3 regions of the Mesorhizobium sp. ISC15 genome follow, and region 2 is predicted to be linked to each of the others. Evidence: predicted binding sites of a transcription regulator. Region 2 holds the regulator's gene; each other region holds the start of a gene.
The links. Region 2 encodes PhoB, which activates phosphate uptake and scavenging genes when phosphate is short. Its sites were predicted from a motif close to TGTCATNNANCTGTCAT; they were not measured.

Region 1 (4,284 bases), 280 kb from region 2:
GAAGGGAATGGCGAGGTCGCCGTTCGTCTCGATGCGCCACTCGAGCTTTGGTCCAGCCGAATTAAGCCCGACAAAACTTTCCCAGACCGTGGTCATGTCGCTGGGCGGAAAACCATAGAACAGCGATTCCCGGGCGTCGTCGTAAGAGATCAGCACTGGGTAGCCGCGATAGCCCGAACAGACGAGACTGGCCCAGTCGCCATCGCCTTCCTCGGCCTGCGCATAAGTCACGCAGTCCTTCTTCGAGTCGAGATCGGTGTAGGCACTGGAAATGTCGCCGGCCTGGGCGGTCTGGCAGAGGCCGGCGAGGGCTAGCGAAATCATCAAAAGGGCTCGCATCGCAGGCAACTCCGTTTCGGGCTGCCGTAGCGTATCGTCAAACGCTATTTCTGCAAGCTCGCTTCGATCAGCAGGTCGGCGTTCCGGGCCACCGATTTTGCCGGTCCGCCGGCACCGAACAGCTGGCCGCTGATATAGGCGCCCTCGATCAGGAGCAGCAGCCCGTCGCCCAGCGTGTCGGCGTCGCCGGCACCCATTGCCGCCGCCATGGCGCGCAGGCGTCGTCGCAGTTCCTGCTTGTTGGCCTCGCTCACCACGCGGGCCGGATGGCCGTGCTCGGGATACTCGACCGCCGCATTGGTCATGCCGCAGCCGCGATAGTCTGGTCTTTGCGTGCGCTTGCCGATGCGGGTCAGGAATGCGGCGATCTGCGCGCGCGGATCGCCGGGATGGGCAGCCACTGCCTCGTCGAAGCGGGCCCAGAACTCGAGGTCGTATTGCCGGAGATAGGACGCGGCCAATTCGTCCTTGGAGGGAAAGCTGCGATAGAGGCTGGGCTTGGTGACGCCGGCACGCCGCACGATCTCGTCGACGCCGATCGCCCTGATGCCTTGCCGGTAGAATAGGTCGCGGGCAACGCGAAGGATTTTCTCGCCGGCGCGGGGCGGTGTCACTTCATCCGCTTTGATCGTTGGTTCAATGCTTTTCATCTAGGACGTGCCGTGGCCTGCTTGACAATGTTACCGATCGGTACGTATACCTCGGTGTAACTGCAACGTACCGGTCAGTAACATGATAGCTCAATCCCGCCCGTTTGGCCAGCGCTACGCTTTCGTCGTGGTTGCCGTCATTTTCCTTTGCCTGCTGATCGCGGCGGGCCTGCGGTCGGCGCCGGCCGTCATGATGCTGCCGCTGGAGGAGAGTTTCGGCTGGCGGCGCGATGTCGTCTCGCTCGCCGCGGCCATCGGCATCTTCCTCTACGGCCTGACCGGGCCGTTTGCCGCGGCACTGATGGAACGGGTCGGGCTGCGCCGCACGCTGCTGGCATCGCTGGTGGTGATGTCGGGCTCGACGGCGCTCAGCCTGTTGATGACCGAGCCGTGGCACCTGCTTCTCACCTGGGGCGTATTCTCCGGCGTCGGTTCGGGCGCGGTCGCCACGGTGCTTGGCGCCACCATCGTCAACCGCTGGTTCAAAACCAATCGCGGCCTGGTGATGGGACTGATGTCGGCCTCCGCCGCCACCGGCCTGCTGGTGTTCCTGCCACTGCTCGCCGCGCTCGCCCAGTCGGGCGGCTGGAAGCCGGTCGCCATCGCCATTGCGGTGGCCACCGCTTGCCTGGTGCCGCTGGTCTGGCTGCTGGTGCCGGAGCGTCCAGCTTCGATCGGCATGGTGCGCTACGGTGCTGACGCCGACGACGTGCCGCCGGTTCCACCGGCCTCGCAGGGCAATTTTCTCACGCACACGCTCAGCACGCTGCGCCGTGCCGCCGGCACTCGCGTGTTCTGGTATCTGTTCGCGACCTTCTTCATCTGCGGTTTCACCACCAATGGCCTGGTCGGCACGCACCTGATCGCGTTTTGCGGCGACATGGGCATCGGCCAAGTGCAAGCTGCCGGCCTGCTGTCGCTGATGGGCATCTTCGACCTGATCGGCACGACGCTGTCGGGCTGGCTCACCGACCGCTTCGACCCGCGCAAGCTGCTCGGCGTCTATTATGGCATTCGCGGCTTGTCGCTGATCTATCTGCCTTATTCCGGCTTCTCGTCGACCAGCCTGATCATTTTCGCCGTGCTCTATGGATTGGACTGGATCGCCACCGTGCCGCCGACGCTCAGGCTGTCGAACGAGGCGTTCGGTGATCGTAGTGGACCGATCGTCTTTGGTTGGATCGTCGCCGGCCATCAGGTGGGTGCGGCGACCGCCGCCTTCTTCGGCGGCACGATGCGCGAATTGCAGGGCAATTACGAGCTCGCCTTCCTCATCGCCGGCATGACGGCAATAGCCGCAGCCTGCATCTCGCTGTTGATCAACACCAGCCGTCCGGCCTTCAACCCGGAACCGCAGGCGGCTTGAGCTGCGACGGCCGAGCGCTAATCTCCCCCCTTGAGGGGGAGATGGCCGCGACGCGGCCAGAGGGGGTCGGTCCGACCGGGCTCGGCCCCTTATCGCAGACGCAGGAGGTTGGCGCTTCACGCGAGACGACCCCCTCTGTCGCCTTCGGCGACATCTCCCCCTCAAGGGGGGAGATCACCTGTCCATTGTTATCAAACCTTCATGGTTTCGAGATGTGCCTGAAACATTGACCCTGGACCTTGGCGGCGACGTTCAACGCCATCCAGGAGACAGCCATGAACAAAATTTCGATGACGCGGCGCGCTTTCGTCACGTCGGCGAGCGCCGTTGGCCTCATCGGCGCCTCGGGCCTCGCGCTGCCCTACTATTCCCGCGCCAATCAGCGGCCGGCCTTCACCCATGGTGTCCAGTCAGGCGACGTCGACGCCACCAGTGGCATGGTCTGGACGCGCACCGATCGCCCGTCGCGCGTCGTGTTTGAAGTCTCCTCGACGGAGAATTTCGCCAACGCCGTCCGCCTTGCGCCGCTCGATACGTCGCCGGCCAGCGATTACACGGTAAAACGGCTGCTCACCGACCTCGCCTCGGATCAGGATATATTCTACCGCATGACAGCGGCCGATCTCGCCGACATCAACGCCGTCTCCGAGCCGATCGTCGGCCGCTTCCGCACGGCGCCGGCCTCGAAGCGTGACATCCGGTTCGCCTGGTCGGGCGATACCGCCGGCCAGGGTTGGGGCATCGACGACACCGGCATGAAGACCTATGCCACGATCGGCAAGCACACGCCCGACTTCTTCCTGCATTCCGGCGACACCATCTACGCCGACGGCGCGATGAAGGACGAGGTCGACATTCCCGGTGGCGGCAAGTGGAAGAACACCGTCCTCATCGACGAAAAGCGCAAGGTTGCCGAGACGCTGGACGAGTACCGGGGCCAGTGGAAATACAATTTGATGGACGGACATGTGCTGGGGCTCAACGCCATCTGCCCGACCTTCTACCAGTGGGACGACCACGAGGTGGTGAACAACTGGTCGGATTCGAAGGACCTGAGCGCCGACGACCGCTACTCGGAAAAAAACATCCATGTGCTGGCGGCACGCGCGGCACGCGCCTTCCACGAGATGACGACGATCCGCTACGAGCCGTCGGAACCGGGCCGCGTCTATCGCAAGATCGCCTACGGGCCGCTGCTCGACGTGTTCTTCCTCGACATGCGTTCCTATCGCGGCGCCAATGGCCTTGGCATGCAGGATACGATGACCCCGCAATCGCGCATTCTCGGCGAACAGCAGACCAAATGGCTGAAGCGCGAACTGGCAAACTCCAACGCAACCTGGAAAATCATCGCCGCCGACATGCCGCTCGGTCTCGTCGTCTGGAACGACGCCACCAAGAAGGCCGGCGCCGAGGCCGTCAGCAATGGCGACAATGGCCCGGCCAAGGGCCGCGAGCTGGAAATTGCCGACCTCCTTCGCTACATAAAGAACGCTGGTATCAGCAACACCGTCTGGCTGACCGCCGACGTGCACTACACGGCGGCCCACTACTACAATCCAGACAAGGCGCAGTTCCAGGACTTCAATCCGTTCTGGGAGTTCGTCTCGGGTCCGCTCCATGCCGGCACGTATGGACCCAATGATTTCGACATGACCTTCGGCCCGGAGCTGAAATTCATCAAGGCGCCAACTGCCGAGCAGGGGCAGAACCTGCCACCGTCGGCCGGCCTGCAGTTCTTCGGCCTCGTCGATATCGACGGCGCCACTGAACAGATGACTGTGCGGCTTATGGACCGCGACGACAATGAACTCTACAAGGTCGCGCTCGATCCGGTGCGATCGGCGTGAGCCAAACCATGATCCCGAAAAAGTGGGAATCGGTTTTCGGAGAAGATCATGGTCAAACAAGAAGATAGAGCCCCATCCC
Region 2 (4,284 bases):
CGACCACCGGCCTCAGCCATTCGACCATATCGGCGATCTCTTCCGACCTCATCCAGGAAGGCATCCTGACCGAGAGCAAAGCGAGCGAGACCGTTTCGCTGAAACGCGGCCGGCCGCAGGTCGGCCTTAGCCTCAATCCGGAAGCGGCAGCGGTGTTGGCCGTCGTGTTGTCGCTGAATTTCCTTTCGGTCGCCGTCATCGATTATGCCGGACAAGTGGTCGCCGAGGAACAGCGCCGGCTGGACACGCTGACCATGTCGCGCGACGAGCTGATCGACGAATGTGTCGCCATCGTCCGGCGCCGGCTCGAAGATCCCGATCTCGATGTCCAAAGCGTCGCCCGCATCGCGCTGGCGATCCAGGGCATCACCGATTCCCATGCGCGCGCCATGTTGTGGTCGCCGATCACGCCGCAGACGAACATTGCCTTCGCCGACATTCTGGAACGTGAGTTCGGCATCCCGGCCATCATGGAGAACGACTGCAACATGATGGCCGTGGCGCTGCGCTGGCGCGACCCGGATCGCTACCGCGACGATTTCATCGCCATCCTGCTCTCCCACGGCATCGGCATGGGGCTGGTGCTGAAGGGCGAACTGTTCACCGGCACCCATTCCTCAGGCGGCGAATTCGGCCACATGATCCACCGGCCGGGCGGCGCGCTTTGCCGCTGCGGGCGGCGCGGCTGCGTCGAGGCCTATGCCGGCAACTACGCCATCTGGCGCAATGCAAGGCAGTTGAGCGAGAACGCCGAGCCGGTCGCCGATGTCAGCGACGCCGAGATGCGGGCACTGGCGGCCCGGGCGCGCCAGACGGACGGACCCGAGCGCGAAGCCTACCGCAAGGCCGGCGAAGCGCTCGGCTTCGGGCTTGGCAGCCTGTTCGCGTTGATCGATCCGGCGCCGGTCGCCATGGTCGGCGCCAGCGCTGCCGCCTTCGACCTGATCGAGCCGGCCCTGCGCGAGGCCATCGCTCAGACCGCCGGCGGTCAGCATTCGGGTTCGATTTCCTTCGACACCGAGCCGAACGAGCTGCCGCTGATCCGCGAAGGCTGCGCCATGCGAGCGCTGAGCTTCGTCGACCAGGAGATTTTCGCGCCGGGCGCGCAAGGGAAGTCCGGCACGGCCAGGAAGCACGTGGCCTGAATGGAAGAACGCAGCTTGAATTCAGGCAGTCTGTTCAGTCTTCCCTGATCGCATAGCCCGCGCCGCGGATGGTGCGGATGACATCGGGCATGCGGCCATTGTTGACCGCCTTGCGCAGCCGGCCGACATGGACGTCCACCGTGCGCTCGTCGATGTAGATCGTCTCGCCCCAGACATTGTCGAGCAACTGGCTGCGCGAGAACACCCGACCCGGGTGCCGCATCATGAATTCGAGCAGCCGGAATTCGGTCGGCCCGAGCCGGATCTCGCTCTTCTTGCGATAGACCCTGTGCGATTCGCGATCGAGCATGATGTCACCGACCTTCAGCACGCTGGACAGCACTTCGGGCTTGGCGCGGCGCAGCAGCGCCTTGACCCTGGCCATGAATTCCGGTGTCGAGAACGGCTTGACCAGATAGTCGTCGGCCCCGGTCGAGAGGCCGCGCACCCGGTCGCTTTCCTCGCCGCGCGCGGTCAGCATGATGATCGGCAGCCGCTCGGTTTCGGGACGCACCCGAAGGCGACGGCAAAGCTCGATGCCCGAAACCGCCGGCACCATCCAGTCGAGCACCAGAAGATCGGGCACGTTTTCCTGAAGCCGGATTTCGGCCTCGTCGCCGCGCGTCACCACCTCGACCTGATAGCCTTCGGATTCCAGATTGTAGCGAAGGAGGACGCCCAGCGGCTCTTCGTCCTCCACCACCATGATGCGCGGCGCGATCATCGGCCGGTTACCCCTGTCATGTCGCCGACGCCGACATCGTCGTTTCGTCGAGCTTCGGTCGATCCGCCGGCAATTGCTGCCCGGTCACGACATAGTAGGCGTTTTCGGCGATGTTGGTGACATGATCGCCGATACGCTCGAGATTCTTGGCGCAGAACAGAAGATGCGTGCAGGCGGTGATGTTGCGCGGGTCCTCCATCATGTAGGTCAGGAGTTCGCGAAAAACCGCCGTGTATTTCACGTCGATCTTCTCGTCGGCGGCGCGCAGCTCTTTCAACGCGCCGGCGTTGCGCGACACATAGTGCTCGACCACGCCGCGGAGCTGCTCGAGAACGAGATCCGCCATCGCGTCGATACCGTGCGAGAGATTACGCGGCGTGGCGCTCTGCCCGACGGCGCTGACCCGCTTGGCTATGTTCTTGGCCAGGTCGCCGATGCGCTCGAGATCGCCGGCCATCCGGATTGCGCCAACCACGGCGCGCAGATCTTGCGCCATCGGCTGCCGCTTGGCGATCAGCGTGATCGCGCTGTCGTCGAGTTCGCGCTGCCGCGCATCCATGATGGCGTCATCCGAGACGACGCGCTGCGCCATCGCATTATCTGACGCAAGCAACGCGCGGATCGACGCTGCGACCATCGCGGCGGCGAGCTCGTCCATGTCGCGGATCAGCCTGTCGATGTGCTCCAATTCCTCGTCGAAAGATGCGACGGTATGTTCACCCATGATACTGTCCTCGTGCTCGAAAATTAGCCGGACCGCTTAGCCGAACCGGCCGGTGATGTAGTCCTGGGTGCGCTTGTCGTCGGGGTTGGTGAACATCTTGTCGGTCGCGCCCTCCTCGACCAGATAGCCGAGATGGAACATCGCCGTGCGTTGCGACACACGCGCTGCCTGCTGCATCGAATGGGTGACGATGACGATCGTGTAGTTCTGGCGCAGTTCGTCAATCAGTTCCTCGACACGGGCGGTGGCGATCGGATCGAGCGCCGAACAAGGCTCGTCCATCAGGATCACTTCCGGCGACACAGCGATGGCGCGCGCAATGCACAGACGCTGCTGCTGGCCACCGGAAAGGCCAGTGCCCGACTCGAGCAGGCGATCCTTGACCTCGTTGAACAGGCCGGCCTTCTTCAGGCTCGATTCGACGATGCCGTCCAACTCCGCCTTGCTCCTGGCCAGACCGTGAATGCGCGGACCGTAGGCGACGTTTTCGTAGATCGACTTCGGAAACGGGTTCGGCTTCTGGAACACCATGCCGACGCGAGCTCGCAGCTCGACGACATCGATTTTCGGGTCGTAGACATCCTCGTTGTCGAGCGTGATCTTGCCGCTTACCCGCGCGATGTCGATCGTGTCGTTCATTCGATTCAAGCAACGCAGAAAGGTCGACTTGCCGCAGCCCGATGGGCCGATCAACGCCGTCACCTGGTTCTCGCGGACATCGAGATCCACGTCGAACAGAGCTCGCTTCTCGCCGTAATGAACGGAGACCTTTTCGCCCTTCATCTTGATCGAAGGCTCGTTGGTTCCGCTACTCAGTTTCTGCTCGACGCTGGCTTCCGTCATGATGTTCATATCCTCTACTCCTTACCAGCGCCGCTCGAAGCGCCTGCGCAGTATCACCGCGATGGCATTCATGATGACCAAAAACACCAGCAAAATCAAAATCGCCGCCGAAGTCTTCTGCTGGAACCCCGCTTCAGGAAAATCGGCCCACATGAATATCTGCACCGGCAGGATCGTCGCGGGATCGGTGAAGCCACCGGGAATGTCGACGATGAAGGCGACCATGCCGATCATCAGCAACGGCGCGGTTTCACCCAGCGCATGCGCCATTCCGAGGATGGTGCCGGTCATGATACCCGGCATCGCCAGCGGCAGGACGTGATGGAATACGGTCTGGACCTTGGACGCTCCGATGCCAAGCGCCGCCTCGCGGATCGACGGTGGCACGGCGCGCAGCGAAGCGCGTGAGGCGATAATGATGATCGGCAGGGTCATCAGCGCCAGCACCATGCCGCCGACCACCGGGGCCGAGCGCGGCAGGCCGAAGAAATTCAGGAATACGGCAAGTCCAAGCAGGCCGAAGACGATCGAAGGCACCGCCGCCAGATTGTTGATATTCACTTCGATGATCGTCGTCAGCCGGTTCTTGGGCGCAAATTCCTCAAGATAGATCGCCGCCGAAACGCCGATCGGGAAGGCGATGGCGAGCGTTACGATCATGGTCAGGAACGATCCGACGACCGCGCCCCAGATACCGGCCAGTTCCGGCTCGCGGCTTGCGCCGGTGAAGAAGAAGATCGAGTTGAACCGGCTTTCGATCAGGCCGGCGCTCTTCAGCGTATCGAGCCAGACGATCACCTTGTCCGAAATCTTTCGCGATGCTTCCGGCGTGTCGATGACCCGCAGGA
Region 3 (4,284 bases), 3.9 Mb from region 2:
GGCACCGAGACGCCGACCACGGCGTCGATGACTTTGTCAGGATCAGTGGTGCCGGCCTTCTCGACAGCCTTCACCCACATGTTGAAGCCGACATAGTGGGCTTCCATCGGGTCGTTGGTGGTGCGCTTGTCGTTCTTGATGAACTTGTGCCAGTCGGCAATGAACTTCGCATTCTCCGGCGTGTCGATGCTCTGGAAGTAATTCCAGGCGGCGAGATGGCCGACGAGCGGCGTGGTGTCGAGACCGGCAAGCTCTTCCTCGCCGACCGAGAAGGCCATGACCGGGATATCCTCGGCCTTGATGCCCTGGTTGCCGAGTTCCTTGTAGAACGGCACGTTGGCGTCGCCATTGACGGTCGAGACGACGGCGGTCTTCTTGCCGGCCGAGCCGAACTTCTTGATCGCCGAGACCTCGGTCTGCCAATCGGAGAAGCCGAACGGCGTGTAGTTGACCATGATGTCTTCGGCGGCGACGCCCTTGGCCTTCAGATAGGCTTCGAGGATCTTGTTGGTGGTGCGCGGATAGACGTAGTCGGTGCCTTCAAGCACCCAGCGCTTCACCGAACCGCCATCCTCGCTCATCAGGTAGTCGACGGCCGGAATGGCCTGCTGGTTCGGCGCCGCACCGGTGTAGAACACGTTGCGCTCACTCTCCTCGCCCTCATACTGGACGGGATAGAACAGGATGTTGTCGAGCTCGCTGAACACCGGCAGCACCGACTTGCGCGACACTGACGTCCAGCAACCGAACACCGCCGCGACCTTGTCCTTGGAGATCAGCTCGCGCGCCTTTTCGGCGAACAGCGGCCAGTTGGAAGCCGGATCGACGACGACCGCTTCGAGTTTCTTGCCAAGCAGGCCGCCCTTTGCATTCTGCTCTTCGATGAGCATCAGCATGGCGTCCTTCAGCGTCGTCTCCGAAATCGCCATGGTCCCCGACAGCGAATGGAGAATGCCCACCTTGATCGTGTCGTCAGCCGCTCTGGCGGGGACGCTCATCAGCAGGCCGGCCGTGACCACGCCTGCCGAAAACATTTTTGTTATTGTCGAGAAACTGCCCCACATATTTCAAACTCCCAAGCTGGTTGATCGCATCGCAAACAGACCATGCAACGGCTGTGCCAACCGCGGGAGCAAAATTGACCGGGCTGAGATTTCCTAGCTCTATCAGCCGGTTAATATATTAGCCGCCAAAGATGAGCGCCGCCGCCGGGGTTCTGCTTGAGAAAAAATGACCCGCCGCCGCCTAAATTTTGCTCACATGCCAACTAATGCACTTTTTTTGAGCAACGACACATCGACGATTGCGAACCGTTGCAGCGCTGCAGGAAAATGGGGCAAGTTCGATCTTCAAAAGAGCGACGTCATGGCCCCCAGGATTTCCCGTATTTTCAGCATAGTGCTCCTGGCTGCGGCCACCGGCGGCGCACACGCCGACTTCACCGACGGCAAATTGCCCGACGGCACCTATCACTGCGAAGTCTATCTGCTTGGCATGTTCCTTAGCCTTGGCGATATCACCATCAAAGGAAACGTCTATAGCGGCCCGGTGACCTTCGGGACCGCTCCGCAGGCTTACAATTATCAGATGAATGCAAACGGCGAGATCACCTGGCTGGGCCCGTTGGGCGGCTACACGACCGGCGGCAACTCGATCTCGCTTACGCAAGCCACCCTGGACGGCCAAACCAGCCCATCCTTCGACATCATCATGAAGCAGCCTGACGGCGCCTTCACCGCCTCGACCTGCACGAAGCGTTGAGCGACGGCTCGGGGCCGCCGACCCGTTACCAAGAAGTATTTCCTCTCATGTCATCCGGGTGTTGCCGAAGCAGCATAGCAGCGCTGCGCCGTCACCATCCACCCAGAGAGGCAGACATCATGGCCAACTCCCCGTCATCACCCTCCCCTGTCATTCGCGACGTCATTGCCGCCCGCGTCTCACGCCGTGGTCTGCTGAAGGGCGGTCTTGCATCCGGCGCGTTGATTGCCGGCGGCAGTTTCGTCGGCTCGCTGTTTGCCGGCGAAACGCATGCAGCTGCCGCGCTCTCGACACTGGGCTTTCCCGAGCTGAAGCGCGTCTACGATAAGACCCATGCCGCCGCCGAAGGGTACGAGACCACGATCGTGGCACGCTGGGGCGACGCGCTCGCAACCGGCCTGCCGGATTTCGATGGCAACAAGGTCGCCGCCGACGAGCAGGAGAAGCGCTTCGGCTACAATTGCGACTACATCGCCTTCATGCCGCTGCCGAAAGGCTCGGTCAATTCCGACCACGGCCTGCTCTGCGTCAACAACGAGTACATTTCTCCCAATGTGATGTTTCCCGGCATGACCGAGGACGATGCCGGCAAGGCGATGACCAAGGAACAGGTCGATCTCGGCATGGCCGCGATGGGCCATTCGATCGTCGAGATTGTCCTGAAAGACGGCAAGTGGGCGACGGTCGAGGACAGCCCGCTCAACCGCCGCATCACGGCCAACACCGAAATGACCGTATCCGGTCCCGCCGCCGGCCACGCGCTGATGAAAACCTCGGCGGATGCAACCGGCACCAAGGTTCTTGGCACCAGCTACAATTGCGGCGGCGGTGTCACCCCATGGGGCACCGTGCTGACATGCGAGGAAGGCGTCTCCGATATTTTCGGTGGCGATCCGAAAAAGACACCCATTGCCGACATCCTCGATCGCTACGCTTTCGACGGCTCCGACTTCTATGGTCGCGCCCGTTTCCATGACCGGTTCAACCTCGACAAGGAACCGAACGAGGCAAACCGTTTCGATTGGGTGGTCGAGATCGATCCCTATGAGCCGACTTCGAAGCCGGTAAAGCGCACCGCACTCGGCCGCATGTCGCACGAAGCCTCCACCGTCGTCGTCAACAAGGACGGCCGCGTTGCCGTCTACATGGGCGACGACGACTATTTCGAATACATGTATCGCTTCGTCTCGAACAAGGCCTACGATCCGGCGAACCCGGCCTCCGGCAAGGACCTCCTCGATGACGGCGCGCTGTCGGTGGCGCGTTTCGATGCCGACGGCACGATGACCTGGCTGCCGCTCGTCCACGGCCAGAGCAAGCTCACAGCCGAAAACGGCTTTGCCAATCAGGCCGAGGTGCTGCTGAAAACACGGCTGGCCGCCGATGCGCTGGGCGCTACGCCGATGGACCGCCCCGAAGACATCGAGACCAATCCAGTCACCGGCCGCGTCTATGCGGTGATGACCAAGAACAAGAAACGCGACCAGTCGAAGGTCAACCCGGCGAACACGCGGCCGGAAAACCTCTGGGGCCATATCGTCGAGCTGATCCCGCCCGGCGGCCGTGGTGCCGAGGCCGACCATACGGCCGAAAAATACGAATGGGACCTGTTCGTGCTATGCGGCAATCCCAAGGAGGCCGCGGTCGGCGCGACCTTCCATGCCGACACGTCGGAGGATGGCTGGTTCGTATGCCCCGACAACATCACCTTCGACCCGGCCGGGCGGCTCTGGGTCGGGACCGATGGCGCCAACGACTTCGATCTGCCGGACGGTGTCTACGGCATCGACACCGAAGGTCCGGCGCGCGGCCTGCCAAAACTGCTTTTCACCTGCCCACAGGGTGCCGAGGCGACCGGCCCCTGCTTCACGCCAGATGGCACGACGCTGTTCCTGTCGGTCCAGCACCCGGCCGAGGACGCCGAGACGCTCGACAAGGCCGCGACGCTGTGGCCCGACTTCAAGGACGGCCAGCCGCCGCGGCCCGCAGTGGTCGCCATCCGCCGCAAGGATGGCAGGCCGGTCGGCGCGTAGCTCTGGCGCCGACAAAAAGAGGCGCGGAACCGTGCGAGGCTCCGCGCCAGCAGGCAGCCGGGAGGGCTACGGCTAGATGCTCTTAGCCGACATCTGTTCAGCGATATAATCGGCCTGACGGATCGCCAGCGACACGATCGTCAATGTCGGATTTTCAGCACCGCCGGTGGTGAACTGGCTGCCGTCCGACACGAACAGGTTCTTGATGTCGTGCGCCTGGCCATGCTTGTTGACGACCCCGTCGGCCGCCTTTTCGCTCATCCGGTTGGTGCCGAGATTGTGGGTCGACGGATAGGGCGGCGTCGGGAAGGTCCGCGTCGCCCCGACCGCCGCGTACAGCGCCGAGCCCTGTTTGTAGGCGTGGTTGCGCATCGCGGTGTCGTTGGCATGGTCGTCAAAATGGACATCCGCCACCGGCATGCCGTGCTCGTCCTTGATATCGGCATGCAGAGTGATGCGGTTTTCCTCGCGTGGCATGTCTTCGCCGACG

Region 1: a site for PhoB is predicted at 2,542-2,558, ahead of RPG13_RS04360 (alkaline phosphatase D family protein). Genes of this name have one in related genera too.
Region 3: a site for PhoB is predicted at 1,810-1,826, ahead of RPG13_RS21870 (PhoX family protein). Genes of this name have one in related genera too.

What each region holds. Positions count from the first base shown of each region.
Region 1 covers NZ_JAVSPX010000001.1:875,230-879,513, reverse strand. The annotation lists gene RPG13_RS04375 (hypothetical protein) at 1-339, opposite strand, end outside; gene RPG13_RS04370 (TetR/AcrR family transcriptional regulator) at 384-989, opposite strand; gene RPG13_RS04365 (MFS transporter) at 1,072-2,355, shown strand; gene RPG13_RS04360 (alkaline phosphatase D family protein) at 2,631-4,205, shown strand.
Region 2 covers NZ_JAVSPX010000001.1:596,408-600,691, forward strand. The annotation lists gene RPG13_RS02955 (ROK family protein) at 1-1,145, shown strand, start outside; gene phoB (phosphate regulon transcriptional regulator PhoB) at 1,180-1,869, opposite strand; gene phoU (phosphate signaling complex protein PhoU) at 1,886-2,593, opposite strand; gene pstB (phosphate ABC transporter ATP-binding protein PstB) at 2,630-3,445, opposite strand; gene pstA (phosphate ABC transporter permease PstA) at 3,458-4,284, opposite strand, start outside.
Region 3 covers NZ_JAVSPX010000001.1:4,532,778-4,537,061, forward strand. The annotation lists gene urtA (urea ABC transporter substrate-binding protein) at 1-1,064, opposite strand, end outside; gene RPG13_RS21865 (hypothetical protein) at 1,366-1,761, shown strand; gene RPG13_RS21870 (PhoX family protein) at 1,881-3,794, shown strand; gene RPG13_RS21875 (GMC family oxidoreductase) at 3,867-4,284, opposite strand, start outside.